DNA from 4 places in the Delftia sp. K82 genome. Region 1 is predicted to be linked to each of the others. Evidence: predicted binding sites of a transcription regulator. Region 1 holds the regulator's gene; each other region holds the start of a gene.
What was found. The regulator LexA, encoded in region 1, represses DNA repair genes until DNA is damaged. The targets are predictions, from matches to a motif close to ACTGTATNNNNATACAGT.
Positions count from the first base shown of each region.

Region 2: the regulator LexA is predicted to act here: its motif matches at 4,796-4,813, upstream of KDK82_RS04765 (putative DNA modification/repair radical SAM protein).
Region 3: the regulator LexA is predicted to act here: its motif matches at 3,622-3,639, upstream of recA (recombinase RecA).
Region 4: the regulator LexA is predicted to act here: its motif matches at 2,323-2,340, upstream of KDK82_RS15700 (VRR-NUC domain-containing protein).

Region 1 is NZ_MYFL01000001.1:2,490,526-2,498,296, reverse strand. Features, by position in the region: gene crcB (fluoride efflux transporter CrcB) at 1-47, shown strand, start outside; gene KDK82_RS11025 (ATP-binding protein) at 225-782, shown strand; gene KDK82_RS11020 (FecR domain-containing protein) at 830-1,801, opposite strand; gene KDK82_RS11015 (sigma-70 family RNA polymerase sigma factor) at 1,806-2,282, opposite strand; gene KDK82_RS32745 (hypothetical protein) at 2,363-2,509, opposite strand; gene KDK82_RS11010 (hypothetical protein) at 2,537-2,959, opposite strand; gene lexA (transcriptional repressor LexA) at 3,122-3,796, opposite strand; gene KDK82_RS11000 (asparaginase) at 3,895-4,866, shown strand; gene adk (adenylate kinase) at 4,959-5,615, opposite strand; gene kdsB (3-deoxy-manno-octulosonate cytidylyltransferase) at 5,880-6,671, opposite strand; gene KDK82_RS10985 (Trm112 family protein) at 6,739-6,921, opposite strand; gene lpxK (tetraacyldisaccharide 4'-kinase) at 6,986-7,771, opposite strand, start outside.
Region 2 is NZ_MYFL01000001.1:1,088,148-1,095,918, reverse strand. Features, by position in the region: gene KDK82_RS04780 (AAA family ATPase) at 1-1,045, opposite strand, end outside; gene KDK82_RS04775 (DUF5691 domain-containing protein) at 1,116-2,879, opposite strand; gene KDK82_RS04770 (SWIM zinc finger family protein) at 2,876-4,336, opposite strand; gene KDK82_RS33075 (hypothetical protein) at 4,489-4,620, shown strand; gene KDK82_RS04765 (putative DNA modification/repair radical SAM protein) at 4,815-6,134, shown strand; gene KDK82_RS04760 (TIGR03915 family putative DNA repair protein) at 6,150-6,989, shown strand; gene purL (phosphoribosylformylglycinamidine synthase) at 7,067-7,771, opposite strand, start outside.
Region 3 is NZ_MYFL01000003.1:238,541-246,311, reverse strand. Features, by position in the region: gene KDK82_RS17965 (LysR substrate-binding domain-containing protein) at 1-694, shown strand, start outside; gene KDK82_RS17960 (sensor histidine kinase) at 651-2,153, opposite strand; gene KDK82_RS17955 (response regulator transcription factor) at 2,248-2,922, opposite strand; gene KDK82_RS17950 (MarR family winged helix-turn-helix transcriptional regulator) at 3,022-3,522, opposite strand; gene recA (recombinase RecA) at 3,670-4,773, shown strand; gene recX (recombination regulator RecX) at 4,976-5,452, shown strand; gene yddG (aromatic amino acid DMT transporter YddG) at 5,449-6,369, opposite strand; gene KDK82_RS17930 (hypothetical protein) at 6,392-7,771, opposite strand, start outside.
Region 4 is NZ_MYFL01000002.1:36,581-44,351, reverse strand. Features, by position in the region: gene KDK82_RS15710 (CocE/NonD family hydrolase) at 1-1,371, shown strand, start outside; gene KDK82_RS15705 (SDR family NAD(P)-dependent oxidoreductase) at 1,454-2,266, shown strand; gene KDK82_RS15700 (VRR-NUC domain-containing protein) at 2,376-4,052, shown strand; gene KDK82_RS15695 (helicase C-terminal domain-containing protein) at 4,049-6,421, shown strand; gene KDK82_RS15690 (energy transducer TonB) at 6,502-6,855, shown strand; gene KDK82_RS15685 (VOC family protein) at 6,944-7,333, shown strand; gene KDK82_RS15680 (monovalent cation:proton antiporter-2 (CPA2) family protein) at 7,358-7,771, opposite strand, start outside.

The DNA.
Region 1 (7,771 bases):
CTGCGCTGTTTGCAGGGTTGGGGCTGGTGCGCATGGTGGCCCATTGAGACACCGTGATTGCGCTATGCTGTGCGCCATGGCCCGCCGGAACGCAACGCAGATTATTCGCACCATCCATTGGATGGTGGGTTAGCCAGCGGCCTTCAGCGCCATGCAACCCGCCCAGAGGAGGCGGGTTTTTCATTCTGTCTCCGGGGTTTTCTCAAGCCTTTCAGGAGATGGATATGCAGGTTTCCGAACAGTCCCGGCCCCGTTGCGCAGAATATGCCGATGACCCTGCCGCCAACGCGCGGCTTGCCACGCTGCACATGGTCTGCTGCAAGATCGGCTCGGGCAAGTCAACGCTGGCACGGCAATTGGCGGCCGGGCCCGGAACGGTGTTGGTCAGCGAGGATTCCTGGCTGGCCGGCCTGTACCCCGGCGAGATGCAGTCGGTGGCCGATTACGTGCGTTGCAGCACGCGGCTCAAGGGGTTGATGGGGGCGCATGTACAGGCGCTGCTGGACGCTGGCGTGTCGGTGGTGCTGGATTTTCCGGCCAATACCCTGGAGGGGCGGGGCTGGGCGCGCAGCGTGTTCGAGAAAGTGGGCGCCTCGCACCGCCTGCATTTTCTGGATGTGCCTGACGAGGTCTGCAAGCAGCGCTTGCGTGTGCGCAATGCGGCAGGCGAGCATCCGTTTCAGGCCAGCGATGAGCAATTCGACCTGATCACGAGCTACTTTGTCGCGCCCTCCGACGAGGAGGGCTTCGACGTGGTGCATCACCCGTATGCGCCGCTCTGAAGTGCTGGTTTGGACGAGAGACTTCGCCACGGCCTCATCCCATCATCTCAGCTTGATCGCGCTTGCACCTCCACCCAATAGCGGGTGCGGGTGCGCAGTTGCAGAGGAAAGCGGCTGACGAGCGCGGCCAGGGCGCGATCCGTGTCATCCACGGGAAAGGCGCCCGAGACAAGCATCCCGGCGACCTCGGCCGAGCAGCCCAGGTAGCCGGGCCGGTAGCGGGCAAGGGCGTCAATCAGCTGGCCCAACGGCATGTCCAGTGCGACCAGGCCGCCTTCATGCCAGCTGGCTGCAAAGGGGTCTGCGGACGTGGGCGGCTGGGTGGCGCTGGACGAGAAGGCGGCCTGCTGTCCGGCCTGCAATTGCGCGGAGGGTGCATCGCTGTCCAGAGGCTGCAGGCGCACGGCCTTTTCCTGCACGGTGACATGGCACAGGCCATCGTCCGCGAGATGAACCGTGAAGCGCGTGCCCAGGGCCAGTACGTGGCCTTGCGGGGTCTGCACGCTGAAGGGGCGGCCCAGCGCGTCGGGCTCGGTGGCGACGAGGATGCGGCCACGGTGCAGGCGCAGCAGGCGCTGGCGGTCGTCAAAAACGGTGTCCAAGGCGGTTGCCGTATCCAGGGCCACCAGGGAGCCGTCGGGTAGCTTTAGATCCCGGCGCTCGCCCGTGGCTGTGCGCTGCCCGGCCTGCCAGCTTTCCAGTGGTGCGCCTTTCCAGGCCATCCAGGCCATGGCGCCGCTGCCCAGGCCCAGAGCCACGCCGCGCACCACGGAGCGGCGGGTGGGCGAGGTGCGACGGCCCAGCGCCTGGCGCGCCAGTGGTGCGGGCAGATGCGACAGTTGCGCGGTGACGGATTGCACGCGCAGCCAGGCGCGCTGGTGGGCGGGATCGGCCTCATGCCATTTCTGCCAGTCCTGTTGCAGGCCTGCTGTGGCAGAGGCGCCGCGCAGTTTCACGTGCCAGGCGGCGGCCTCATGCAAGGCGCGGCGGTCGTTGCCTTCCAGATGTCTCTCGCCCATGTGGCTATGCCAGGACCAGGCAGCAATGCTCCATCGCCCGGGTCAGGTAGTTGCTGACGGTGCGCAGCGATACACCCAGGCGCTGGGCGATCTCTGGGTAGCTCAGTTCCTCGAACTGGGCCAGCACGAAGGCTTCGCGAACCTTGGGAGGAAGGCTTTGGAGCATGCGGTCCACATCCAGCAGGGTCTGCTGGACGATGGCCTGCTCTTCGGGCGAAGGCGCCAGTGATTGTGGCAACTGGGCCAGATAGTCCAGATAGGACTGCTCCAGCGTGCGGCGGCGAAACAGGTCGGCGACCAGGCCCCGGGCGATGGTGGCCAAGTAGCGCCTGGGTTCGCGGATGTCCTGCTGCGGCAGGGGCGAGCGCAGCAGGCGCACAAAGGTGTCCTGGGCCAGGTCGGCGGCATCGTCACGGTTTCCCAGGCGTTTGCGCAACAGGCTTTCCAGCCAGGGATGGTGATTCTGGTAGAGGCTGTGCACGGAGAAGGCTGGGGCGGAGGAGGCGGGCGCAGTGGCAATCGCTGCTGCAAAAGATAATAAGAATGCTTATCAATTATCTTTCAGGCCTGCGCCCCTCCCGCAAAGAGGGCGTCCACTTGTTGCATGTGCGCTACAGGGTAGTGGTGGCCGCCAGCCTGCAGCAGCTTTGCGCAGGCCGATTCCTCGTGCGGCACGCGGTCCGCGCCGCCCAGGTTTGTGTCGTGCAAGGTGTGTCGCACACCTTGCATCGGGCCTCAGTTGGCTGCCGGTCCGCCATGCGCCTCCATGCGCTCCAGCGCAGCGCAGACATCGGCCATGCGCCCGGAGATGAACAGGCATTCCGGCTGCTCCTGCGGCGACCGCTGGATGATGCGCAGGCCTGAAGGCTGCTCAGGTGCGGATTGCAGGGCGGGCTGCGTCGGCAGCAAGGGCAGGATCAGCTGGGCATCTCCATGGTCTGCAGCGCGTGCGGCCTTGCCGCGGCGCTGCTGGCTGCGCCGGCGTGCCTTGCTGAAAGAGATCACGTTGGCGGACTCGGGTGCTGCAGCAGGTAATGGCTGGCACGCAGGGGCTTGTGCAAGTGGCATGGCCGACTCCATGGCGGTCGCAGTCAGGCGGATGCCATGTGCCAGGCGCAGGAAGGAAAAAGAAGACAGTGTTGGCAGAGCGAATCCCATGTGACGACTCCTGTTGGCGTGTTTCAAAGAGGCATGGACACAGGCAGGATTGCGGTTTGCGGGCAAAGCTCCGCCCAGGGCGAAGCTCCAAGGCTTCGCGCCTACCACCTGGGCGGTGCGTGAAATGGGGTGAGGCGGCCTGAGAAGGGCCGCCAGTCCGGCTTACATGGACATGCTGTTGCGGATCAGCCCCACGGCCAGGCCTTCAATGGCAAAGGCCTCTTCGGGGGCGACGCGAATCACCGGGTAATCGGGGTTTTCCGGCAGAAGTTCCACGCCCTGCGTGGTGCGGCGCAGGCGCTTGACGGTGACTTCATCACCCAGGCGCGCCACGACGATCTGGCCGTTGCGGGCTTCGTGTGCGGACTGCACGGCCAGCAGGTCGCCGTCCATGATGCCCGCGTCGCGCATGGACATGCCACGCACGCGCAGCAGATAGTCGGGGCGCGTCTGGAACAGGCTGGGCTCGACGGAATAGGTTTGGTCGATATGTTCCTGGGCGAGAATGGGCGAGCCCGCCGCAACGCGGCCCACCAGGGGCAGCATCAGCGGTGCCAGGGCCGACAGCGGCAGTCCGAAGCTGGTGCCGCGCGCGGCATTGATGTTGCGCACGGTGTCGGTACGCAGGCGAATGCCGCGCGAGGTGCCGCTGACCAGTTCGATCACACCTTTGCGGGCCAGGGCCTGCAGGTGTTCCTCGGCAGCGTTGGCGGACTTGAAGCCCAGCGTGTTGGCGATTTCCGCGCGTGTGGGAGGCGCGCCCGTGCGGGAGATGGCGGCCTGGATCAGGTCCAGGATCTGTTGCTGGCGGGCGGTGAGCTTGGGATGGTCGAGCATGGCGTGCGTCCGGTCCTTGAGGGCAGATGGCAGGCTGGGAGGCCATCTGATGATTTATACAGTATCTGTATTTTTAACCAGTTTTCCAAGAGGTGCAAGTGGGGCAGTCAAAGTTGGTGATTCTGGGCACGGGCGGGACCATCGCCGGCCGGGCGGATTCGCAGTCGCAGGGCGTGGGGTACAAGGCCGGGCAGATCACGGTGCAGTCGCTGCTGGAGGCCGTGCCGGACCTGGAGCAGCAGGCGCTGGGACCCGTGCAGACGCAGCAGATCGCGCAGGTGGACAGCAAGGATATGGACTGGCCCGTGTGGCGCGCGTTGCTGCGCGCCTGCACGCAGGCGCTGGAGGATGCGGACACACGCGCCGTGGTGATCACGCATGGAACGGACACGCTGGAAGAGACGGCCTGGCTGCTGCACAGCCTGCTGCCGGCCACCAAGCCCATTGTGCTGACCTGCGCCATGCGCCCGGCCACGGCCCTGTTGGCCGACGGGCCGCAGAATCTGCGCGATGCCGTGAGCCTGGCTGCCAGCGGCGGGCGCAGCGGCGTATGGGTGGTGGCAGGCGGCGAGGTGCATGCGGCAGACCAGGTGCAGAAGGTCCATCCCTACCGGCTGCAGGCAATGCGCTCCGTGGAAGGCGGGCCGCAGGCGTTGGTGGAGGAAGGGCGTGTGCGCTGGCTGGTGCCCGATGCGCCGTCCGCGCGGACCATGGTGCCTGCGGCCATGTCATCTGATCTGCTGGCGCTGGATGAGCTGCCCTGGGTCGAGGTGGTGTTCAGTGGCGCCTTGGCGCGTGCCAGCGGCGTGAATGCGCTGGTGGCGGCAGGCGTGCGTGGCATCGTCGTGGCTGGCACGGGCAATGCGACGGTTCACGAAGGCATGGAAGCGGCCTTGCAGCGTGCCCGTGACAAGGGCGTCTGGATCTGGCGGGGCACGCGCTGTGCCGAAGGCCTGCCCGTGGCCTCCGGCCTTGGGACCAACCCGGCAGAGGCCGATCTGGCGCAGCTGCCCGTGGCAAAGGCCCGGATTGCGATGATGCTGGCGCTAGCAGCGCAGCCGCGCGATTGAGCCGGGCGGCGACACCGGCATTTCTTCAGTTGCTGGCGGTCAACAAAAAAGCACCCTGCGGGTGCTTTTTTCGTTGTGGCACATGGCCTGCATCACTCAGCCAGTGCAGCCAATGCGCGTTGGGTGATGTCCTCGACCGAGCCCAGGCCGCTGATGGCGCGGTACTTGGGCGCCGCTGCGGCTTCCTTTTCGGCCCATGCGCGGTAGTAGTCCACCAGGGGGCGGGTCTGGCTGCTGTAGACGTCCAGGCGCTTCTTGACGGTTTCTTCCTTGTCGTCTTCGCGCTGCACCAGCGGCTCGCCGGTCACGTCGTCCTGGCCTTCGATCTTGGGCGGATTGAACTTGACGTGGTAGGTGCGGCCCGAGGCGGGGTGGGAACGGCGGCCGCTCATGCGCTCGATGATGGCGTCGAAGGGCACATCGATCTCCAGCACGTAGTCCAGCTTTACGCCAGCGGCCTTCATGGCGTCTGCCTGGGGAATGGTGCGGGGAAATCCATCAAACAGGAAGCCGTTGGCGCAATCGGCCTGGGCGATGCGTTCCTTGACCAGATTGATGATCAGGTCGTCGCTGACCAGTTGGCCGGCGTCCATCACGGCCTTGGCCTGCTGGCCCAGGGGCGTTCCGGCCTTGACGGCGGCACGCAGCATGTCACCGGTGGAAATCTGGGGGATGCCGTACTTCTGGCAGATGAAAGCGGCTTGCGTGCCTTTGCCGGCGCCGGGTGCGCCCAACAAAATCAGTTTCATGGAAGTCCTTGAGGAGAGTAGAAATTCTTGTCTGCCGGATCGGCCCACCGGGGCGGACAGTCCATGCGTCATATTTTTGTCGCGGGCAAGGATAGCACGCACAGGGCTAACACTGGCTTACACGCAGAGGGCAAAACTGTCGCCTGTGCAATCTCCAAAAACTGCGTTTTGCTGTCCGACAAAACCGCATGTGCAGTTGTGTTGTGAATGGCGATGCCGGGCATCGCCATTGGCGCATCTGTATTGGCGTATGCGGGATCGGATTCAGGCGGACAACCGGGCGCGCACCCGCTCCAGGTCTTCGGGGGTGTCCACGCCGGGGCCAGGTGCATGGGGCGTCAGGTGGACGGCGATGCGGTGGCCGTGCCACAGCGCACGCAACTGTTCCAGCGCCTCCAGCACCTCGGTAGGGGCGGGAGAAAGCTGCGGGAAGCTGCGCAGGAAACCGGCACGGTAGCTGTAAATGCCGATGTGGCGCAGTGGCGCGAAGCCGGGGTGGCCCGGTGCTGCCGCTGCAGATGCCGTCTCCCACCATGCCTGGCCTGCATGTTCACGCGCAAAGGGGATGGGTGCGCGGCTGAAATAGTGGGCCATGCCCTGGGCATCGCAGACGACCTTGACCACGTTCGGGTTGGTGAAGTCGGCCAGGCTGTCGATGGCATGTGCCGCCGTGCCCATGCTGGCCGAGGGCCGCAGCGGCAGCAGGGCAGCCACGGCATCGATGAGGTCGGGAGCGATCAACGGTTCGTCGCCCTGGACGTTGACGACGATGTCGTCGCCATCCAGGCCCAGCAGTTCGCAGGCCTCGGCCAGGCGGTCGCTGCCGCTGGCGTGGTCGCTGCGGGTGAGCACGGCCGCAACGCCGTGCGCGGCGCAGGCGGCGACGATGCTTTCGTCATCGGCCGCGACCACGCAGCGCGTGGCGCCGCTGAGGCCGGCACGCTGTGCCACGCGCACGACCATGGGAAGGCCTGCAATGTCTGCGAGGGGCTTGCCTGGCAGGCGGCTGGAGGCAAGGCGGGCAGGAATCAGAACCGTGAAGGGCGCGGTGGGCATGGTGCGTTGCGGAGAAGGTCGAAAGTGCGGGCGCGGGCGTTGTCGGAAATCGGGCCTTGCGGCGCGATCAGTCCTCGAGCTCGTCGTCGTCCAGCGTGCGGGCTTCGGCCTCCAGCAGCACCGGAATGCCGTCGCGCACGGGGTAGGCCAGGCGCGCGCTGCGCGAGACCAGTTCCTGGTGCTCGCGGTCAAAGCGCAGCGGGCCCTTGGTGACGGGGCAGACCAGCAGTTCGAGAAGTTTGGCGTCCATGGCGGATCCTGTGTTTTGGAGGGGGAGGGCGGGCCGTGGCGGCCAGCCAAGACGGTGATGATAGTCAGGCGCGTGGCCTGCGCAGCGCCTGCAGCCGCTGATCCAGCAGCGCCCAGAAATCTGGCGGCAGCTGCAATTGCAGCGCAACGGACCAGGCCTGGGGATGGGTTCGCCACAGCTTGACGGCATCCTTTTCGGTGCAGACCAACGGGTCTTCATTGCGTCCCAGGCGCTGGAAGCTCTCAAAATTATAGTGATCCGGCAGCGCCTGGGCGTGCTCCAGCGCCAGGCCCTGTTCACTGGCCAACATGGAGAAAAAGCCCTCGGGCCGGGCCACGGCGGCCACGGCCTCCACGGGCCGTCCGCGCAGGGCCGCCAGGGGAATGCGCTCACCGTGCGCATTGACGCCTTCAGCGGCCAGTTGGCGATGCATGGCAAAGGCGGGCGCATCCGTTGGCGGGCAGGCGCCCGCGTGCAGCACGGCGGTGACGGGGCGCGGCCAGGGTTCGCGAAGCGGGCCTGCCGGCAGCAGCCAGCCATTGCCGATGCCGTCGTCATTGAAGACGCACAGCTCAATGTCGCGGGCCAGGGCCAGGTGCTGCAGGCCGTCGTCGCTGATGACCACATCCACCTGCGGATGGCGGGCGCGCAGGGCCTGGACGGCCTCGATGCGCTTGCGGGCCACGAAGACCGGCACGCCGCTGGCACGCGCCAGCAGCGCGGGCTCGTCGCCCACATCGGCGGGGGCGCTGTCAGGATGGGCTTCGCGGCAGTCGTCCGTGCTGCGGCCATAGCCGCGCGAGACGATGCCAGGGTTCCAGCCGCCATCCTGCAGATGGCGGGCCAGGGC
Region 2 (7,771 bases), 1.4 Mb from region 1:
AGTCGCTGCGTTCCTTGACCACGGTTTCCAGGTATTCCTTCCAGACCACGCTGTCCTGCACCGGATCCTTGATCACGGCGCCCAGCAGGCCCGAGGCCACATCGCCCGCGCGCAGCACGCCGTCGCCGAAATGCCCGGCCAGCGCCATGCCGCTGTTGATGACCGAGATGGCCTCGGCCGTGGACAGCGTGCTGCTGGGCGACTTGACGCGCACGGTCTTGCCGTCTTCGGTCTGGCCGTTGCGCAGCTCGCGGAAGATCTGCACCACGCGGCGCACTTCCTGCAGGGCCGGCGGCTCGGCGGGCAGGGCCAGGGCGCGGCCCTGCTCGGCCACGCGCTTGGTGACGATCTGCACCTCTTCGTCCTGCGAGGCCGGCACGGGCAGGATGACGGTGTTGAAGCGGCGCTTGAGCGCGCTGGACAGCTCGTTCACGCCCTTGTCGCGGTTGTTGGCCGTGGCGATGACCGAGAAGCCCTGCACGGCCTGCACTTCGCTGCCCAGCTCGGGCACGGGCAGGGTCTTTTCGGACAGCACGGTGATCAGCGTGTCCTGCACATCGGCCGGGATGCGGGTCAGCTCTTCGATGCGGGCGATCTTGCCCAGCTTCATGGCATTGACCAGAGGGCTGGGGATCAGCGCCTTCTCGGACGGGCCGTGGGCCAGCAACTGGGCGTAGTTCCAGCCGTAGCGCAGTTGCTCCTCGCTGGTGCCGGCCGTGCCCTGCACCAGCATGGTGGAGTCGCCGCTGACGGCGGCCGACAGGTGCTCGGACACCCAGGACTTGGCCGTGCCCGGCACGCCGTACAGCAGCAGGGCGCGGTCGGTGGCCAGGGTGGAGACGGCGATTTCCATCAGGCGCGGATTGCCGATGTACTTGGGGCTGACTTCAAAGCCGTTGCCGAGCTTGCCGCCCATCAGGTACTGGAGCACGGCCCAGGGCGAGAGCTTCCAGTTGGGCGGACGCGGACGGTCGTCCACCTTGCGCAGGGCTTCGAGTTCTTCGGCGAATTGCTGTTCGGCATGCTGGCGCAGGACTTGGCTCATGGTGTGCTTCCGGGAAGGGGTAAGGGTTGGATTCGGTTCGGTTCGGGGTATGCGGCAGGACGGGCGCGGCTCAGGCCGGGCCGCGCAGGGCGACAAAGGCCTGGTGCAGGCCCAGGCGCAGATCGACGATGCGCTCCAGATGGCCGCGCATGCGCTCCTCGTCCCAGGGCCGCACGCGGCTGCGTTCGAGGCGCGCCTGCTGCTGGGGCGTGAGGGGAATGCTTGCCGGTGCGGCAACTGCAGCGGCTGTGGCGGCAGCGGTGGCCGTGACTGCTGCCGCAGGTTCGGTTTGCGGCTCGGGCTCAGGCTCGGGTTGCGCATCCAGCACCGAGGGCTTGCGCCACAGTTCGGCAAAGCGCTCCAGCGCGGTCACGTCCAGCATGCGCGCACAGGACAGCAGGGCCTGGTCGGCGCGGTAGCTGTGCCAGTTGCCCGTGATCTGCTTGCCGCCCACGGCCACGTGCAGTGCCTCGGTCAGCCGCGCCGACAGCGCGGGCGAGAGCAGTTCGGCACCGCCCAGCGACTGGGACATGCCTTCGATGGCATCGATGAGCTTGTGCCTGTCGCGCTCGAACTGGGCAATCCAGCGGGACTCGCGTTCCTCGCGGGACAACCGGGCCATGAGGGCGGGCAGGAGCGCGTCGTGGCGCATGTCGCGGCCCATGGTCTGGGCGGCATCGATCCATTCCACGTCCAACTGGTATTGCAGGGCCCGCACCCAGCCCTGGCGCAGTGAGGATTTCCAGTCGCTGCGCCGGCTCCACTCCATCACTTCCAGGGGCGTCAGGCCCAGGGCGCGGGTCCAGAAGGACACGGGCGTGAGCTGCACCATCTGCTCCAGCAGCCAAGCCTTCTTGCCGCCACGGTGGTAGGCGTCGGGCTTGAGCGTGATGCCGTCGCGCTCCCATTCCTTGAGGCCTTCTTCGGGAGGCTCCACGATCCACTGGCCCTTGTCGTCCTGCTGCAGCATGGACTGCATCCAGCCCATGACGCGCTGGCTGTGCGCGCTGTCCGGCAGACACGAGAGCATTTGCGCGGCGTTCTCGCGGATCTCCTTGCTGCGGTCGGACAGCAGTTTTTCGAGCAGCGGCTCATCGTCCATGCCCAGCCCGACGGCCAGGGCCTGGACCAGGGGCAGGCGCTCCTTGGCGCCCAGCTCCTTCAGACTGCCTTCCAGCCGCGTGCGGGCCTTGGCGGCATCGGTTGCGCGCTCGCTGCGCAGCAGGGCCACGCGCTGCTCCACCGAGCCCTCCTGCCAGACCAGTTCGGGGTCGGCGGTTTCCTCCACGCCGCTGGCATAGCTCCATTGCGGGTTGAGCGCGCCCAGCCAGCGTCCGCGCTCGCCCAGCACGGGGGCCAGCCACTGGCGCAGTTCCACGGACTGGCGGCCCTGCTCCAGCGCAGGCACCAGCAGATCGTGGGGCAGGCGCTGGCCGGCCTGGTCCAGGGTGCGCAGCATGGAGGCCTGCAGCTCGAACGGGCCGTCCTTGAGCACGTCGCCCATCAGGGTGTGCAGGCGCGCATCGGCAGGCGCGGTGCGCGACTCCGCAGGCGCGGCGGCCGGCACGGCCAGCGGTGCCGTCAGGCGCACCTGCGCGCCAGGCTGCCAGCCGGCCCGCTCGAACACGGCCGCCACGGCGCTGGCGCGCAGCAGTTGCTGGGCAGGCGAGTCACCGGCCACGTCAGCGCGGGGCTGCAGCGCGGCCTGCACGGCCTGCTGCGACCCGCTTGCGGACGGGTCCACGCCCGAAGCCAGCGCAGGCGGCACGGCCAGCCGGTCCGAGCCGACCATGGCCGATTGCTGCAGCGCAGCCCAAAGTTGTGCGTTGCTCATACCGGATCACCCTGGTTCTGCCAGATACATTGCTTGGCGGTTTCACCCTCGCGGGCCTGCCAGGCACTCAGCAGCCGCCAGCGGCCCACGGCCGGGCCGGGCTCCCATTCGCCAAACAGCTGCATGGGCGCACCGCCGCTGAGCGCCAGCAGGCGCCAGGCCTCGGCATCGTCAATGGCCACGGGAACGGGCTGCACAGGCGCGGCAGTGCCTGCAGCAGACACGCCGGGCGCAGCCGCCGATGCGCCCAGCGCATCGGGCCAGGCCGCAAACCATTGGCCCTGGGCAGGCACCAGGCGCAACCCGTCCTGGCACAGCGGCTGCGTGGCCTGCAGCGGGTTGGCGGCAATGCGCTGGCCCAGCCGTTGCAGGACGTCTCCCCCGGCCGAGTTGGCCAGCGGGCTGGCGCCATCGGCAGGCAGCGCAGGCCCGTTGCCATTGGCCGCAATGGCGCGCAGCGGCGCATGGCCCGGATAGAAATTCAGCGCGCAGCCGTAGCGATGGCCCGGCACCCAGGCCGATTCAAAGCCGCGCCCGCCCTGCGCATAGTCCAGCACCAGGGCCATGCGCCCGGTGCGCTGGCCCTGCAGCCAGACGCGCCGCTCCATGAGCCGGCCTTCGCGCTCGATCATGCGCAGGCCGGCCACCAGCCATTCGTCCTCGACCAGTTGGCCCTTGGCCTGCACCTCGGCCTTGTCCATGGGCCAGCCCAGCGCGGCCATCACGTCGGCCTTGACTTCGGGGCTGAGCGATTCGCGGCGGCGCACGGCGTCGATGATCAACTGCCAGTGGCCCAGTTGCACCAGCATGTCGCGCGGCCAGTCTCGGTGGCTGTCCACCAGATCCCTGCAATCCTTGATGCGCGCCGCCATGCCCGTGGCCTGCGCATCGACCATGCGCGCGGCCATGTTGTTCCAGCGCTGGCGCATCTGCGTGTCGCTGGCCTGGTTGGCCAGGCCCGCACGCACCATGTCCTGCATCCACAGCGACAGTTCCTGCAGGCCGGCTTCGACCTTGTCCCAGCGCTTGTCTTCGCGCCTGGCCTGCTGTTTGGCCGCGACCTCGGGATCGGGTGGCGGCTCGGCCGCTGCGGCGGCAGCCTTGGCCTCTTTCTTCTCGGCCTTTTCCTGGCGGCTGTCCAGCCAGGTCTGCACCCAGGCGGGCGGATCAACGCCTTCGGGGACTTGCCCGCCGGCACGCATCAGCATCAGCGCCAGCCCGTGCTTGCAGGGGAATTTGCGGCTGGGGCAAGAGCATTTGAAGGAAGGCCCCGACAGGTCCACCTGGGTCTGGTAGGGCTTGCTGCCGCTGCCCTGGCATTCACCCCAGACCGCCACATCATTGGCGCCCATGGCGGGCCATTTGGCGGGCGATTGCAGGCCCTTGGCGGCCTTGCTGGATGAGGCGTCCGGCGACAGCGCCAGCACTTCGCTCTCTGTTCCTAATACACGCGACACCGAAGCTCCCTCTCCAAGTGTTTGTCATCGCCGGGCGCATTGAATGAAACGGCACTGCCCGGCAAACCCGAAAGCCTATCAGCAATAGTTATCGGCAATTTGAAACAATTCACAACAACACCCAACCTCTCCCCCATGAATGGGAAACCCCCATGGCGCGCAGCCAGCTGCGCTATATCAGCGCGTGCATTGATGGCACCAAGCCATGCCAGCCTTCAGGCATTGCGAAAGACGCAGAAAACACGCATTCACCATTTCCTGCGATGCACATCGCCACCCATTGAAAGCAAGCACTCATTCCGCACTGAAAACGGTTTCACTCCATTGCACTGGCAACCATTGCAATCCGCTGGCCATTGCGATAGCCCGACAGTGCGCTCGACCCGCAGCCAGGCAAGGCCGGACCAGACCCTGGCTGGGGGATGGGCTCTCGAAAAACCGGATGTGCCAGGCAAATATACTGTATATTTATACAGCCATGGAGTTGCAACGCAAACTTTTCATCCTCGCCGACGCCGCCAAGTACGACGCCAGCTGCGCCTCCAGCGGATCGCAGGGGCGCGACTCGCTGGACGGCAAGGGCATGGGCTCGGTCACCGGCATGGGCATCTGCCACAGCTATGCGCCCGACGGGCGCTGCATCTCGCTGCTCAAGATCCTGCTGACCAATGTCTGCATCTTCGACTGCCGCTACTGCATCAACCGCAAGAGCTCCAACGTGCAGCGCGCCCGCTTCACGGTGGCCGAGGTGGTGCAGCTGACGCTGGACTTCTACCGGCGCAACTGCATCGAGGGGCTGTTCCTGTCCAGCGGCATCATCCGCTCTAGCGACTACACCATGGAGCAGCTGGTGGAAGTGGCGCGCCGCCTGCGCGAGGAGCATGACTTTCGCGGCTACATCCATCTGAAGACCATCCCGGATGCCGCCCCCGAATTGCTGGCCCAGGCAGGCCGCCATGCCGACCGCCTGAGCATCAATGTGGAACTGCCCACGGCCAGCGGCCTGGCGCAGTTCGCGCCTGAAAAGGATGGACAGCGCATACGCCAGGCCATGCAGGGCGTGGACCGGCATGTGCAGGCCTGGCGCGCGGCCACGCGCGAGCAGCGCCAGGCGCAGTCCCTGCCCGGCGCGCCCGCGCAGCGCGCCGCCGTGCCCCGCTTTGCGCCGGGCGGGCAGAGCACGCAGATGATCGTGGGCGCCGACCGCGCAACCGATGCCGACATCCTCGAATCCAGCCACACGCTGTATGCGGGCTACGGCCTGCGCCGCGTGTACTACTCGGCCTTCAGCCCCATTCCCGATGCCTCGCGCGATCTGCCGCCGCAGGCTCCTCCCCTCATGCGCGAGCACCGGCTCTACCAGGCCGACTGGCTGATGCGCTTTTACGGCTACGGGGCGGGCGAGATCGCGGCAGCCAGCCGCCACGGCATGCTGGACCTGGAGATCGACCCCAAGCTGGCCTGGGCACTGGCCAACCGGCAGCAGTTCCCCGTGGACCTCAACCGTGCGCCGCGCAGCCTGCTGCTGCGCGTGCCGGGCCTGGGCACGCAGACGGTGGACCGCCTGCTGGCGGCGCGCCGCGTGCGCAGGCTGCGGCTGGACGATCTGCTGCGGCTGCGCGCCCCCGTGCAAAAGGCCCTGCCCTTCGTGCTGATCGACGGCCACCGGCCCCTGCTGGGCGAGACCGACTCGGCCGCGCTGCGCACCCGGCTGATCGCGCAGTCGCAGGCCAGCCAGGCCCAGGCACGGCACAGCGGCATGCGCGTGCAAAGCGCGGTGCAGGCCAGCCTGTTCTAGAACCTGGAGCACGCCATGCAAGCACAGGCTCTCACCATCGAACTCGACAGCCCCGACGACTGGCCCGGCTTTCGCGCAGCCTGCAGGGCGCTGCTGGCCCATGGCGCCGACCCCGCCCTGGTGCGCTGGCGGTGGCCCAACACGCGGGGTGCGCAGCAACTCGGCGCGGGGGTGGACCTGTTTTCCAGCGCGCCGGAGCAGGCCATGCCCGCCTCGGCACTCGCCGGGCTGGCCGGCCCCGGCGAGGCAGGGCTGTCCCTGTCCGAAACCCAGATGTCCGCGCTGCGCCATGCCTGCATGCACCGCGCGGCGGGCCGCTTCGAGCTGTGCCACCGCTGGCTGGCGCGCATGCAGGCCCGGCCCGAACTGCGGCTGGATGCGCTGGATGCGGACTGGCGCGCCATCGAGGCCCTGGCCCGCCCCGTCTCGCGCGAGATCCACAAGATGCACGCCTTTGTGCGCTTTCGGACGACGCAGCGGCAGAACCAGCCCGAGCTGCACATTGCCTGGTTCGAGCCCGAGCACCACATCGTGCGCGCGGCAGCGCCCTTCTTCTGCAAGCGCTTTGCCAACATGCACTGGGCCATCCTCACGCCGCAGTGCAGCGCGCACTGGGACGGCCATGCGCTGCGCCTGGCGCCCGGCGCGCGCCGCAGCGATGCCCCGCCAGCCGACGCGGGCGAGGCCCTGTGGCTGACCTACTACGCCAGCACCTTCAACCCCGCGCGCCTGAAGGAGCAGGCCATGCTGCGCGAGATGCCGCGCCGCTACTGGCACAACCTGCCCGAGACGGTGCTGATCTCCACCCTGGTCCAGCAGGCCCGCGCGCGCACGGCGCAGATGCTGGCGCCGTAACGGCAGCCGCCAAAAAGAAACAGAAAAAGAAAAGGCCCCGAAGGGCCTTTGTCTGCTTTGCAGCGTCGCTCAGTGCATCAACCCAGCCACTTGCGGGCGTTGCGCCACACGCGCATCCAGGGGCTGAATTCCGACTTGTCGCCGTTGGTCCAGCTCATCTGCACGTTGCGGAACACACGCTCGGGGTGGGGCATCATGGCCGTGAAGCGGCCATCGGCCGTGGTCACTGCCGTCAGGCCGCCGGCCGATCCGTTGGGGTTGAACGGGTACTGCTCGGTGGCCTTGCCGTGGTTGTCCACATAGCGCATGGAGGCGATGGCCTTGTCCGCATTGCCGCGGAAGCGGAAGTTGGCAAAGCCTTCGCCGTGGGCCACGGCGATGGGCAGGCGGCTGCCGGCCATGCCCTGCAGGAACAGGCTGGGCGACTCCAGCACTTCCACCATGGACAGGCGTGCCTCGAAGCGGTTGCTCTGGTTCTGCGTGAAACGCGGCCAGTCCTGGGCACCGGGAATGATGTCGGCCAGCTCGGCAAACATCTGGCAGCCATTGCACACGCCCAGGCCGAAGGTGTCGCTGCGGCCGAAGAACTGCTGGAACTGCGCGGACAGGCTGTCGTTGAAGGTGATGGAGCGCGCCCAGCCGATGCCGGCGCCCAGCGTGTCGCCGTAGCTGAAGCCGCCGCAGGCCACCACGCCGGCGAAGTCCTGCAGCTGCGCGCGGCCGCTTTGCAGGTCGGTCATGTGCACGTCCACCGCGTCGAAGCCGGCTTCGGTGAAGGCGTA
Region 3 (7,771 bases), on a different contig from region 1:
TTTCGCGGCCAAGTGGCTGATCCCCAGGCTGCCCCAGTTTCAGCAGCGCTATCCACAGATCACGCTGCACTTTGTACCCTACGTACACAGCTACCAATTTGACAGTCCGGGGCTGGACTGCGCAATTTTGTTTGGCGACGGGCACTGGAATGGCGCGCATGCCCACTATCTGGTGGGCCGCCAGGTGGCGCTGATCGCACCGCCGCGCGGCGCGGGCCCCGAGGCACGCATCACCACCCCCCAGGACGTGGCGCGCTGCACCCGGCTGCGCCATGTGACCATTCCCGATGCCTGGGCGCGCTGGAGCGAGGCCCATGGCGTCAACGGCATCAGCCCCCTTGCGGGCCCGCAGTTCGACCAGTTCCAGACCATCATCCGCGCCGTCATGGCCGGCATGGGCATCGCCCTGGTGCCGCGCTGCCTGGTGCAGGACGAGATCGCGGCCGGCCTGGTGAACGAGCCCCTGCCCCAGCACGGCTACCAGAGCGCCCTGGGCTACTGGCTGTGCTATCCGGCCGACCGCGCCAACCACGGCACCCTGGGCATCTTCCGCAACTGGCTGGTGGACCATGCCGCGCAGACGCCGGGACGGATCGCGGTGGCGCCTGTGGCTCCCGGGGAATCTGCGGCAGCCGGGGAAGCCCCGCCACCTACGCCGCAGGCTTGGGCGACGGCGGCGAGCGCAGCGCCTTAAAGCGCACGCTGAAACGCGCACCCGGCGGCTGCTGGCCAGGATGCGCATCTTCCAGCACCACCTGGGCTCCATGCTGGCGCGCGATCTCCAGCACGATGGGCAGGCCCAGGCCCGAGCCATCGGCCTCCGAGCCCAGCACGCGGTAGAACGGCTGGAACACCAGCTCGCGCTCGGCCTCGGGCACGCCGGGTCCCGAATCCTCCACCTGCAGCAACAGGACCTGGCCGAAGGGGTCGGCCAGCACGCGCACCGTGACCATGCCGGGCCGGCTGCTGCTGGAAGGCGTGTAGTTGATGGCGTTGTCCACGAGGTTGCGCACCAGCTCCGTCAGCAGCGTGGCGTTGCCCTGCAGCCAGACGCCCGTGGCCGATGACTCGGCGCCGTCGTATCCCAGGTCCACATGCTTGTCCATGGCGCGCGGCAGGCAGTCGCGCACCACGTCGGTGACGATGCGCACCAGGTTGCAGGGCTGCATGGCCAGGCCGCGGCCCACGCCGGCGCTCTCGGCGCGCGCCAGCGCCAGCAATTGGTTCACCGTGTGCGTGGCGCGGATGCTGGAGCGCGCGATCTGTGCCAGGGACTGCCGCAACTCCTCCGTGCTCACGCCCTCGCGCTGGGCCAGTTCGGCCTGCATGCGCAGCCCGGCCAGCGGTGTCTTGAGCTGGTGGGCCGCGTCGGCCAGAAAGCGCTTTTGCGTGGCCAGCGAATCACCGAGCCGGCCCAGCAGGTCGTTGACCGAGTCCACCAGCGGCACGACTTCCAGCGGCACGTCCTTGTGGTTGATGGGCGAGAGGTCCTCGGGCCGGCGCGCGCGGATGCGCTCCTCCAGCCGGTGCAGCGGCTTGATGCCGCGCGCCAGCGCCAGCCACACCAGCAAGGCGGCCAGGGGCAGGATGACGAACTGCGGCAGCATCACGCCCTTGATGATTTCCGTAGCCAGCACGCTGCGCTTTTCGCGCGTCTCGGCCACCTGGACCAGGGCCTGGGGCTCGTCGGGCAGGGGCATGCGCACCCAGACATGGGCCACGCGCAGGTCAATGCCGCGAAACTCCGCATCGCGCAGCTGCACGGCCCCGCCGGTCGGTGCACCGCCGGGCAATAGATCGCCAGATGGCGGATCGTCGGACTCGGGCGGCAGCGGCAGATCGCGCTCGCCGGCCAGGTACTCGCCCTTGACGCCCAGCACCTGGAAATACACGGTGTCCGACTCGTCGGCGCGCAGGATCTCGCTGGCCGATTGCGGCAGGTTGAACAGCACCTTGCCCTGCTGCACCATCACCAGCTGCGCCAGCGCCTGGGCGTTGTACTCCAGCGCGCGATCGAACGGCTTGTTGGCCAGGCCCTGGGCCACCAGCCAGGTCAGCGCCAGGCTCACGGGCCACAGCAGCAGCAGCGGCGTGAGCATCCAGTCAAGGATCTCGCCGAACAGTGAGCGCTGTTCACGCTGGAAGATTTTCATCGGCGGGCAGCCCTCACGACGGGTTCACGGCCCCGTGGCATCCGCCACTATGCGCAGGCAAGCCAACCCGGGCCTGACAGCCAGGGCAGCGGCCTCAGGAAGCGATCTTCTCAAGGCAGTAGCCCAGGCCGCGCACGGTGGCGATGCGGATGGGGCCGCGCTCTATCTTCTTGCGCAGGCGGTGGATATAGACCTCGATGGCGTTGTTGCTGACCTCGTCGCCCCATTCGCACAGGCGCTCGACCAACTGGTCCTTGCTGACCAGCCGGCCCGCACGCTGCAGCAGCACTTCCAGCAGGCCCAGCTCGCGCGCCGACAGCTCGACCATCTTGCCGTCGATGGTGGCCACGCGGCCGGCCTGGTCGTAGACAAGGGGGCCGTGCTTGATGGTGCTGCTGGCGCCACCCATGCCGCGCCGCGTGAGAGCGCGCACACGCGCCTCCAGCTCGGACAGCGCAAACGGTTTGGCCATGTAGTCGTCGGCGCCGTAGTCCAGCCCCTGCACGCGCTCTTCCACGCTGTCGGCCGCCGTGAGGATGAGCACCGGCAGCGCATCGCCCCGGCCGCGCAGCTTCTTGAGCACTTCGAGCCCGTGCATCTTGGGCAGGCCCAGGTCCAGGATGAGCAGGTCGAACTCGCTGCTGGTCATCAGCGCGGTATCGGCCTCGCTGCCGTTGGCCACATGGCTGACCACGGCGCCCGAGCCGCGCAGGCTGCGCAGCAGACCATCGGCCAGGACCTGGTCGTCTTCGGCAATCAGAATGCGCATGGGGTTGTCTCCTGAAATACAGACGCGCTCTGGATGTTGGAAATGCGCGTCTTTGATTCCTAGGATTCTAGGATGCGCCCCGCCCCACGGGCAGGGACCTTACCCGAGTGAGCCGCCGCCCGCATAGGCCTCCAGCCCCAGCGCCACCACGGTGGCGATGTCGTCGCCGACTTCCTCACGGAACTCGGCCTCGGCCTGGGACACGGCGTCATGGAAGGCCTGCAGCCAAGCCAGGCCCGCAGGCGTGAAGCGGATGCGGCGTGCGCGCGCATCGCGTTCGTCGCTTTCGCGCGTGACCAGGCCCCAGGCCTCGCACTGGGCCACCAGGTCGCCCATGGACTGCTTGGTCATGCCAGCGCGCTCGGCCAGGTCGGTGAGCCTGTCGCCAGCCAGCGACAGATGCCGCGTGATGTGGATGTGGGCCGCACCCACCTTGTCGCGCGCCGCAAGATTGGACAGCGCCAGCGGCACCTCCACATCGCGCGCCATGAGCTGCAGCACACGCGCGTCGAACCGCCGCATGGCATGGCCGAGCAGGCGGCCCAGGTGGGTCTGGCGCCAGGCGTCGGCGGGCGGCGTGACGGGGGAAAACTCACTCATGGATGCATTGTGGAGGCAAATCCAACAAGTCAGGAAAACTGACTAAAAACACCCACAAAACAAACCAACAAGCCCATAAACTACTGTTCAAGCATCCAGCCTGAATGCAAATACAGAGCTGAAACCCCAGCCAACCCAGGAGTCCGCATGAACACCGCCGTCACCACCGCCAACAGTGAAAAAGCCAAGGCCCTGCAGGCCGCACTCGCCCAGATCGAAAAGCAGTTCGGCAAGGGCACGATCATGCGCCTGGGTGAAGGCGAAGCCATCCAGGACATCCAAGTCGTCTCCACCGGCTCGCTGGGCCTGGACATCGCCCTGGGCGTTGGCGGCCTGCCCCGTGGCCGCGTGATCGAGATCTACGGCCCTGAATCCTCGGGCAAGACCACGCTGACGCTGCAGGTCATCGCCGAAATGCAAAAGCAGGGCGGCACCTGCGCCTTCATCGACGCCGAGCACGCACTGGACACCAGCTACGCCCAGAAGCTGGGCGTAAACCTCAACGAAGTGCTGATCAGCCAGCCCGATACCGGCGAGCAGGCCCTGGAAATCGTGGACAGCCTGGTGCGCTCGGGTGCCGTGGACATGATCGTCGTGGACTCGGTGGCCGCCCTCACACCCCGGGCCGAAATCGAAGGCGAGATGGGCGACCAGTTGCCCGGCCTGCAGGCCCGCCTGATGAGCCAGGCGCTGCGCAAGCTGACAGCCACCATCAAGAAGACCAACTGCATGGTCATCTTCATCAACCAGATCCGCATGAAGATCGGCGTGATGTTCGGCAGCCCCGAAACCACCACGGGCGGCAATGCGTTGAAGTTCTACGCCTCGGTCCGCCTGGACATCCGCCGCACCGGCACCATCAAGAAGGGCGACGAGGCCATCGGCAACGAGACCAAGGTCAAGGTCGTCAAGAACAAGGTCTCGCCTCCGTTCAAGACCGCCGAGTTCGACATCCTCTTCGGCGAAGGCATCTCGCGCGAAGGTGAAATCCTGGACATGGGCGTCAACGCCAAGATCCTCGACAAGTCGGGCGCCTGGTATGCCTACAACGGCGAGAAGATCGGCCAGGGCCGCGACAACGCCCGCGAATTCCTGCGCGAGAACAGCGGCCTGGCCGTGGAGATCGAGAACAAGGTGCGCGACAGCCTGGGCATTGCCCTGCTGCCCACGGCCGGTGGCGATGCCCCCGAAGCCAAGGCCGCCAAGGCGGGCAAGGCCAAGGCCGACAAGGACGGCGTGATCGAAGCCTGAGCGGCCTGACCCCTCACTGCAGGCGCTGCCGCGCCTGCACACACTGTGTTTGCCATCTTGGCGCAGGCTCACGTCTGCGCCTTTTTTATCGCCGGGACGCCCCAAGGCAAAAAAGCGGCCCCCTTGGGGGGCAGCGGACCTTGCGCAGCAAGGGGAGCGTGGGGGCCTTTTTTATTCGGGACGATTCAGGAGACATTGCCGCATGGGATTCGCCAAGCTGTCGCTCAAGGGCCGGGCGCTCAAGCTGCTGGGCCAGCGCGAACATTCACGGCTGGAGCTGGAACGCAAGCTCGCCCCCCATGTGGAGGAAGGCGAAGACCTGGGCGCCATGCTCGACGCGCTGGAGCAGCGCGGCTTCATCAGTGCCCAGCGCGTGGCCGAGTCCGTGCTGCACCGCAAGGCCGCGCGCTTTGGCACGGCACGCGTGGTGCAGGAGTTGCGCAACAAGGGGCTGGACGACGGCCTGGTGCGCGCCGCCGCAGAGCAACTGCGCGCCACCGAACTGCAGCGCGCCCTTGCCGTATGGCGCCAGCGCTTCGGCGCACCACCGGCCACACCGCAGGAACGACTCAAGCAGATGCGTTTCCTGGCTGCGCGCGGTTTTGGAGGAGAAATTGCGAGCAAGGTGCTGCGGGGGCGCAGCGAAGACTGGGACGCAGGAGCAGAGGACGAAGGCTAGTCTGCGCGCCGGGTCGCACCCCAGCACACCAGCGACCCCACGGTCACCAGCACCACGCCCTGCCAAAAGCCCCAGCCCGGCTGCACCTGCAGCCAGGCACTGGCCAGCAAGGCAGAGAACACGGGCGTGAAGTACGAGGCGGCAGCCATCACGGCCAGATGCCCGTGCTGTATGCCGTGCTCCCAGCAGCTGTAGCCCAGGGCGGTGAGCCCGCCCACGGCCAGCAATTGCAGCACCAGGGTGCCCGACCATTGCATGCCGCCTTCGCCGCCCAGCCACAGCCATTTGATCCACAACGCCAGCGCAGTCCATATCAGGAAAAGGCCCACAGCATTGTGACCACCGCCCCAGCGCCGCGCAGCCAGCGAATAGCAGGGCCACAGCAGGGCCGCGCCAAAAGCCAGTCCATACGCCAGCGGGTTGGACAGCATGTGGTCCGCCATGCCCCGCAGTTGCAGGGAATCACCGCCCAGCACGCGCGTCAGCCCCCACAGGCACAGCAGCACGCCGGGCCACAGCCACCAGCGCGCATGCTGCTGGCGCAGCAGCACGGCCAAAACGATGGTCAGGCTGGGCCACAGGTAATTGATCAGCCCCAGCTCCAGCGCCTGGGCGCGGTCCTGCGCCAGGCCAATCGCCAGCGACAGGCAGATCTCGTAGACCGCAAACAGCAGGCCACAGCCCCAGAAGTAGGCCGGATGCATGGCCCGCCACTGCGAGGGCCTGGGCAGGCCGCGCACGGCTGCCACGCACAGGGCGCTGACCGTATAGAGCATGGCGGCACCGCCCACGGCGCCCAGCGGCTCGGCCACCGAGCGCATCAGGCCCACGGTGCAGCTCCAGCACACCACGGCCAGCAGTCCGATGGCGGTGGCCCGGCCGGCGGCCACGGGCGAGTTGTTCTGCAGGGAAGACACGTCGATGGCTGCGCGCGGCAGATCAGTGCGGTTGCAGCAGCTGGCGCAGCGAGTGGTACAGCGCATCCGAGCCATGCGCGGTGTTGTCCGCATCGAACGAGAACTCGTTGCTGGACTGCGTGCCCGTCGCATCCTCGGGCCGGGCTTCCATGAAGAAGGACAGGAAGCGCGCGCCCTGGCGGCGGTGCATGGTCAGCACTTTCTCCAGCCGCTGTGGCGACAGGGCCACCAGCGGATGGAACTCCGTCACGCCATAGGCCGTGTGGCCATAGCGGCGCAGCATCTGGCCGACCAGCGGGCCGTAGGTATCTTCGCCGTACAGGCTGACACCCAGGGACAGCCCCGGCATGCGCTGCAGGCTGCGCTCCACGGCATAGCGGTTGGCATCCCAGCTCGGATTCGCATGGGGGTTGAGCTGGTGGGCAAAGCGAGGAACCCGGCCCAGGCAGCCGTGGCCGATGTGCTCGGAAAAGCCCTGGATGTAGTCGGCCACCTGCTGCTCGCGGAAATCGTTCCAGTCCGTGACCAGCGGGTTGTAGAACAGCGCCAGCCGGTCCTGCGGGCTGTCCACCCAGAATTCCACGCCGTCCGGCAGCTTGCCGAAGTCGGGCAAGGCCTCGGCGGCATGGGGCCTGGGCTCGCCTTGGTTGCGGTCCATCACGGCGATCTGGCGAGTGGCCAGCAGGCCCAGGCTGCGTCCACCGGCCTGCAGCACCACGTCGATGCGGTGCAGGCCCTCGCCCAGCGCCGGATAGCGGATGTCGGCACGCCAGCCCACATCGGGCGTGAGGAACCCAGGCTTGGCCTGTGCCACGTCCTGGCGGTGCATGTGCACGGGGGCGTGCGAGTAAGGACGCCCGTCCACGAAGACGGCCACGGCCAGCTGCTTTTGCAGCTTCGCATCGGGCGAGTGGACCCAGCCGGACACGGGCACGGTGCCGGCTGCATAGCTGTCGATGTGCTGGAAGAAGTTCTGCAGCGGCTCGCTGCGGATGTTGCGCGACGGCGGCTCGACCGCGTCGAAGCTGGCAAAGCCGGACTTCAGATGGGCATTGAGCCGCGCGATGTCGCCATAGCGCTGGCGCAGGAATGCATGGAAGCCCGCCACGGAGGCCGGGCTGTAGTCGGTGACCGCATAGCCTTCGGCCGCGAACCCCATGCCGGCCTCGAACCCCGGAAACAGCTGGTGCGTCTCGCCCAGCACGGTGAGGGCGCGCAGCTGGTGCATGGCGGCATCGCCTGCGGCGCACATCCGCTCGGCCAGGGCATCGACGACCAGTTTGCGCACGCGCGTGACTTCGTTGTCCTGCCGCGCGACCGACCACGGGAAGATGCGCGCGCCCAGATAGCTGTCCAGCGGTAGCGGCCCCTTGGGTGTCCACGCAAGATTGGCGGGATCGGC
Region 4 (7,771 bases), on a different contig from region 1:
GCGAATGCCTACCGGGGCGGCATACGCCACGGCGGTGCCTTCGAGCTGAAGCAGGCCGTCTGGGCCCTGCGCAATGCGCGCAGCGGCAGCAACCACCTGGAGCCCGCAGCGCGCCAGGCGCTGGAGCAGGCCGACATCGGCCAGTGGTGCCTGCGCCTGCCCTGGTCGCGCGGCGACTCGCCGCTGCAGTGGGCGCCCGAGTACGAGGACTACCTGTTCAGCCAGTGGGAGCGCGGCAGCTTTGACGACTACTGGCGCCAGCCCGAGCTGTACGCCGCCGGCCACTACGGCGCCTTCGACGGCCTGGCCGTGATGCTGATGTGCGGCTGGTGGGACCCGTATGCGCAGACCACCACGGACAACTACCTGGGCCTGTCGCGCGGCGATGGCCGGGTCCGCATGGTGCTGGGCCCCTGGACCCATGGCGAGCGCAGCGTCCCGCATGCGGGCGATGTGGATTTCGGGCCCGGTGCCGTGCTCGACGGCGCACTGGCCGACGACTACGTGGCCATGCGCCTGGCCTGGTTCGACCACTGGCTCAAGGGCCGGCCCATGCCCGCGCGCCAGCAAGCCGCCGTGCGCTACTTCCGCATGGGCGGCGGATCGGGCGCGCGCACGGCCCAGGGCCGGCTGGACCACGGCGGGGCCTGGCGCAGCGCCGACCACTGGCCCGTGCCCGGCACGCAGCCCACGGCCTGGCACCTGCACGCCGACGGCAGGCTGGCCCGCGAGCCCGCGCCGCAGCCGGGCGTGCGCAGCTACCGCTTCGACCCGGCCTGCCCCGTGCCCACCCTGGGCGGCTCCATCACCTCGGGCGAGCCGCTGATGTTCGCAGGCGCCTACGACCAGGTCACGCAAGAGAACACCTTCGCCGCCCGCCCGCCCTACGGCCCGCTGTCCGAGCGTGGCGACGTGCTGGTGTTCCAGACCGAGCCGCTGCAGCAAGACCTGGAGGTCACGGGCACCATCACCATCGAGCTGCAGGTGTCCTCGTCCGCGCCCGACACGGACTTCACCGCCAAGCTCATCGACCAGTACCCGCCCAGCGCCGACCATCCGCAGGGCTATGCGATGAACATCACCGACGGCATCCTGCGCTGCCGCTACCGCAACTCATGGGAGCAGCCCGAGCTGATGACGCCAGGCGAGGTGGTGGCCATCACCATCGAGCCCATGCCCACCTCCAACCTGTTCCGCCAGGGCCACCGCATCCGCCTGGACATCTCCAGCAGCAACTTCCCGCGCTTCGACGTGAACCCCAACACCGGCGCGCCCGAGGGCAGTGCGGGGCCCAGGCAGGTGGCGGTCAACAGCCTGCACCTGGGTGGCTGCCATGCCTCGCGCATCGTGCTGCCGGTGGTGGCGGTCTAGGCGGAGAGCACACGCGTTTGGCAGTCTGGCATGTTTCGCAATTTGGTTGTACCATGCAACCAAATTGCGAAGGAACATCGCCATGGACATGCAGCAGCGTCAGTTGGAACTGGCCGGCCCCCTGCCGGCCCTTGCACCATCGGGGCGGCTCCGGGGGCGTGTCTGCCTGGTGGTGGGCGCCACCAGCGGCATAGGCCGGGCCACCGCCCTGCGCATGGCCGAGGAGGGCGCTGCCGCCGTGGTGGTCACGGGGCGCCGCCGTGAGCTGGGCCTGCAGCTGGAGCAGGAAATCCGGCAGCGGGGGGCGGACGGCCTTTTCCTGGCCTGCGATGCAACGCGGCAGGAGGACATGGCGGCGGTGGTGGAGCAGGCCGTGGCGCGCTTCGGGCGGCTGGACGCGGCCTTCAACAATGCGGGCTTCCAGGAGCGGCGTGCCGCGCTGGCCGAGCAGGATGATGCGGTCTTCTCCCAGGTCTTCGATACGAATGTGCGTGCGGTCTTCCACGCCATGCGCCATGAACTGGCGGCCATGCTGGCCACGGGCGGCGGCACCATCGTGAACAACACCAGCGTCAGCGGCATACGCAATCCCAACCCGGGCCTGTCGCTGTACGGCGCCTCCAAGGCGGCGGCCATGTCGCTGACCCGCGCCGCCGCCATGGAGTACGCGCCGCGCGGCATCCGCATCAATGCCGTTGCCCCTGGCCGCGTGGTCACGGACATGATGCTGGGCTCGGGCATTGCCGACATGCATGCCGTGGCGGCGGGCCTGCCGCTGCGGCGCATGGGCCATCCGCAGGAGGTGGCCACGGCCGTCGTCTGGCTGATGTCGGACGAGGCGGCCTTTGTGGTCGGGCACTGCCTGGCGACCGATGGCGGCTTTCTGGCCGGATGAGCCTGCCCGGGGCAAGTCCGTTGTGCGAAGTGAGCACTACCGGGTTTGATATGATGACTGTATAAAGATACAGTTTTCGAGCGGCCTGGCTGCCCGATCTGCCAGGCCCATGCTCCCTCCCCACCGCTTCTACTACCTGCACAACTTCCAGCGCGCGCTGGACTGGATTGGCCAGCGTTACGGCGATCTGCTGGACACGTCCGAGCAGGAATTCCTCACCCGGTTCACGCAGCTGCCCCAGCCCTCGCAGGCGCTGATGGTGCGTTTGCTGATGCGGCGCGGGCCCTGGTTTCGGGCCGGCAAGCTGGTGTACGAAGAGATTCCCGCCATTGCCGACGCGGCCGCGCCCCTGCTGGATCTGGGCTGGCTGGACGCGGGCCACCCCATGGCGCTGGAGGAGCTGTTTGCGCTGCACACCAAGCCCGAGCTGCTGCAGCTGTTCGCCGGCTCACCCGTTCACGCCGGCCTGCGCAAGGCCGAGCTTTTGCAGGCCCTGCAGCCCCTGCATGAGGCGCCCAGGCCCTATGCGCAATGGCAGCCCCAGGGCGTCGGAGCCGGCGAAGCCGCCTGGCGCGTGATGGTGGGCGCGCTGTGCGAGCGCTTTCGGCTGATGTTCTTCGGCAATCTCTACCAGGACTGGTCGGAATTCGTGCTGGCCGACCTGGGCGTGTTCCGCTACGAGGCCGTGGCCTTCGATGCGGCCTCGCGGGCCTTCCAGTCGCGTGCCGATGTCGATGGCTACCTGGCCCTTCAGGCCTGCCGCGCGGCGCTGGATGAGGGCGTGGAGATCGATGCGCTGCTGCAGCAGGTGGTCGGCTGCCCCAGCGGCAATGCCTGGCTGGAGCAGCGCCGCGCCAAGGTGCTGCTGCGCATAGGCCAGGCCTGCGAGCGCATGCAGGACTGGGAGCGTGCCGAGCAGGCCTATGCGCAAAGCCGCTACCCCGGCGCCCGCCACCGGCGCATGCGCGTGTACGAGTGCATGGAGCGCTTTGCCGATGCCATGGCGTTGGCCCAGGCCGCCCAGGCCCAGCCCGAGAGCGACGAGGAGCTGCAGCGCGTGGCGCGCATGCTGCCGCGCCTGCGCCGCAGCCTGGGGCAGGGCGCGCGCGGGCGTGCGGCGGCGCTGGCGCCCGTGGTGGCGCAGATGCGCATGGACGTGGAGCTGGAGCTGCCGGCGCGGCCCGCATCGGTCGAATACGTGCTGCGCGACCATTGGCACAGCGACGCCGCGCCGGTGTTCTATGTGGAGAACGCGCTCATCAACTCGCTGTTCGGCCTGCTGTGCTGGCCGGCCATCTTCGCGCCGCTGCCGGGCGCTTTCTTCCACCCGTTCCAGAGCGGCCCGGCCGACCTGTCCGCGCCCGACTTCGTGCAGCGCCGCGCAGCCTTGTTCGAGGAATGCCTGGCGCATCTGGACGATGGCAGCTGGCGCGAGGTCATCGTGCAGCGCCATGCCGACAAGCAGGGCCTGCAGTCGCCTTTCGTGTTCTGGGGCGCGCTGAGCGCGCCGCTGCTGGCGCTGGCGCTGGACTGCATTCCGGCCGCCCACCTCAAGCTGTTCTTTGCGCGGCTGCTGCGCGACGTGCAGGCCAACCGCACGGGCTTTCCCGATCTGGTGCGTTTCTGGCCGGCCGAGCGCCGCTACGAACTGGTCGAGGCCAAGGCCCCCGGCGACAAGCTGCAGGACAACCAGATCCGCTGGCTGCAGTACTGTGCCGAGCACGGCATTCCCGTGCGCGTGTGCCATGTCCAGTGGCGCGGCCAGCCGCTGGGAGAGGCCGCGTGAGCTACACCGTGGCCGTGCGCGCGCTGTGCGAGTTCACGGCGCGCGTGGGCGACCTGGACCTGCGCTTCACGCCCGCGCCCAGCGCGCTGGAGGGCATGGCCGGCCACAGCCTGGTGCAGTCGCGCAGGGGCAAGGACTACGAGACCGAAATCAGCCTGGCCGGCGGATACGGCGACCTGCGCGTGCGCGGCCGCGCCGACGGCTTCGACGCCGGGGCTGGCCAGCTCGAGGAAATCAAGACCTACCGGGGCCAGATCGAGGGCGTGCGCGCCCACCACCGCGCCCTGCACTGGGCCCAGGCGCGCATCTACGCCCATCTGCTGTGCCAGGCGCGCGGCCTGCAGCGGCTGCGCGTGGCCCTGGTGTATTTCAACGTGGGCAACTCGGAGGAAACCGTGCTGGTGCAGGAGGAAGACGCGGCCACGCTGCGCGCCTTCTTCGAGCAGCAATGCGCGCTGTTCCTGGACTGGGCGCGCAGCGAGGCCGCCCACCGCGCGGCGCGCGAGGCGGCGCTGGCCGCGCTGCGCTTTCCCATGCAGGGCTTTCGCGCGGGCCAGCGCGAGCTGGCCGTGGCCGTCTACCGCGTGGCGCGCGCGCAGCAGGGCGGCCAGTGCCTGATGGCGCAGGCGCCCACGGGCATCGGCAAGACGCTGGGCACCATCTTCCCCATGCTCAAGGCCATGCCGGACCAGGGCCTGGACCGGCTGTTCTTCCTCACCGCCAAGGGCACGGGCCATGGCCTGGCGCTGCAGGCGCTGGCCAGCGTGAACCGGCAGATCGCCGAGCAGCACCAGCCACCGCCGCAGGAACCGGCTGCGCCGCAACCGCTGCCCGCGCCACCCGCACCGCCCGCACCGTCCGCGCCACCCGCAAGGCTGCGCGTGCTCGCCATCCTGGCGCGCGACAAGGCCTGCGAGCACCCCGACAAGGCCTGCCACGGCGACTCCTGCCCGCTGGCGCGCGGCTTCTTCGACCGGCTGCCCGCCGCGCGCGCCGCCGCGCTGCAGCAGGCGCCCTGGGACCCGCCTGCCGTGCGTGCCGTGGCGCTGGCGCACGACATCTGCCCCTACTACCTGGCCCAGGAACTGGTGCGCTGGAGCGACGTGGTCGTGGCCGACTACCACTACTTCTACGACAGCGCCGCCATGCTGTACGCGCTCACCCAGGCCCAGCAATGGAAGGTGGGCGTGCTGGTGGACGAGGCCCATAACCTGCTCGAGCGCGCGCGCCGCATGTACACGGCCGAGCTGTCGCAGTTCGCCCTGGCCGCCGCCCGCAAGTCGGCCACCGGTGCCGTGCGCAAGGCGCTGGACCGGCTCAGCCGCAGCTGGAGTGCGCTGAACAGGGAGCAGACCGCCAGCTACCAGGCCCATGAGGAAGTGCCCGCAGGCCTGCTGGGCGCCGTGCAGCGCGCCGTGGCCGCCATCGCCGACGCCAATGCCGACAGCCCCATGCTGCCCGGCGACCCGGTTCTGGACTTCTACTGGGAAGCGCTGCAGTTCATGGCGCTGGCCGAGCAGTTCGGCGGCCATGCGCTGTTCGATGTCCACCTGCTGCCCGGGCGCTCAGGTCCCCGTCGCACGCCGGCCTCCACGCTGTGCATACGCAACGTAGTGCCTGCGCCCCACCTGGCGGCGCGCCATGCGGCGGCCCATGCCTCGGTGCTGTTCTCGGGCACGCTGAGCCCGCCGCACTTCTACCGCGACATCCTGGGCCTGCCCGAAGGCACGCACTGGCTGGAGGCCGACTCGCCCTTCCAGGCCGACCAGCTCGATGTGCAGGTGGCCGGCCATATCTCCACGCGCTACCGGGACCGCGACCGTTCGCTGCGGCCCATCGCCGACCTCGTGGCCGCGCAGTACGCGCGCCGGCCCGGCAACTACCTGTGCTTTTTCAGCAGCTTCGACTACCTGCAGCGCGTGGCCGAATGCCTGCAGCGCGCCCATCCCGATCTGCCGGTCTGGCTGCAGACCCCGTCCATGGACGAGGAGGGTCGCGCGGCCTTCCTGGCCCGCTTCACCGAAGCCGGTCAGGGCGTGGGCTTCGCCGTGCTGGGCGGGGCGTTCTCCGAGGGCGTGGACCTGCCCGGCGAGCGCCTCATCGGCGCCTTCGTGGCCACGCTGGGCCTGCCCCAGGTCAATCCCGTGAACGAAGAGATGAAGCGCGCCATGGACCGCCAGTTCGGCGCGGACAAGGGCTATGACTACAGCTACCTCTACCCGGGGCTGCGCAAGGTGGTCCAGGCCGCAGGCCGCGTCATCCGCAGCGAGCGCGACCGCGGCGTGGTCTTTCTCATCGACGACCGCTATCGGCGCGGCGAGGTGCAGGCGCTGCTGCCGCGCTGGTGGCAGGTGGAGGGCATGCGATGATCCGGGGCCGCACCAGTCCGCGACTGCCATCCCCACCCCCATCCAGTCCCCCATCCCGCCCCCATCCAGGAGCCTTCCGAATGCCCCGCATGCGCTGCGCCATCCTTGCATTGACCCTGGGCCTGCTGGCCGGCGGCCCGGCTGCGGCAGGCGTGGTGCAGCCTGTGCCCGACAGGCAGGCCAGCGAGAACAAGATGCCGGCCTATCCCAAGGAAGCCAGGCGGCTGGAGCAGGAAGGCAAGGTGGTGCTGCGGGTTCTGGTGGGCGCCAGCGGAAAGGCACTGGCCGTGGATGTGGCAGACAGCAGCGGCTATCCTCTGCTCGACCAGGAGGCGCTGGACGCCGTGCGGACGTGGCGCTTTGTCCCCGGCACGCGCGACGGCGTGCCGGACAGCATGTGGACGCGCGTGCCCGTCACCTTCAGGCTGAAATAGCGGGCCTGCCGGTGGTGGCAGTTGTGTATCCGGTGCAGCCTGGTGCGGGCCCGGTGCGTGCCCTGCGCAGCGACACAAGGAGCATTCCATGAAGATCGTCATCACCAGCGTGCTCGTCGACGACCAGGACAAGGCCCTGGCCTTCTACCGCGACGTGCTCGGCTTCGTTCTCAAGCACGACATTCCCATGGGCGGCGATGCGCGCTGGCTCACCCTGACATCGCCCGGCGATGCCGATGGCGTGGAGCTGCTGCTGGAGCCCGACATGCACCCGGCCGCCAGGCCGTTCAAGACCGCCCTGCATGCCGACGGCGTGCCGGCCACCTTCTTCGGCGTGGACGACGTGCAGGCCGAGTACGAGCGCCTGAGCGCGGCCGGCGTGCGCTTCACCAGGCCGCCGACGCACCTGGGGCCGGTCACGATTGCCGTGTTCGACGACACCTGCGGCAATCTCATACAGATCAACCAGCGGCATTGAGCGGGGCTTGCGGCCCCTGCGCGCTCAGTCCCTGGCGGTGGGCTTGTCGTGCCGGGGCGGATCGATGCGCTCGATGTTGCCCAGCAGCAGCGCGCGGCCCGCAAAGGTGCCGCCGGCGGTCTCCAGCGCAAAGCGCTCGGTGTCGCGGCCGCGCACTTCGGCCTCCAGCGTCTGGGCCTCGTCCTCGGTGGCGCCCAAGGCCAGCACGGCATGGCGGCCCATGAGCAGGGCGGACTCGAAGCTCTCGCGCACGACATGGTCGGCGTCCTTCTGGATGAGCTCCAGCGCGTGCTCGCGGTCATAGGCGCGCACGATGAGGCGGGCGTGCGGGCATTCGTGGCGCACGTTCTCCACGATGCGCGTGGCGGCGGCCTTGCTGTCCACGCAGACCAGGATGGCGCTGGCATGGCTGGCGCCGGCTGCATGCAGGATGTCGGC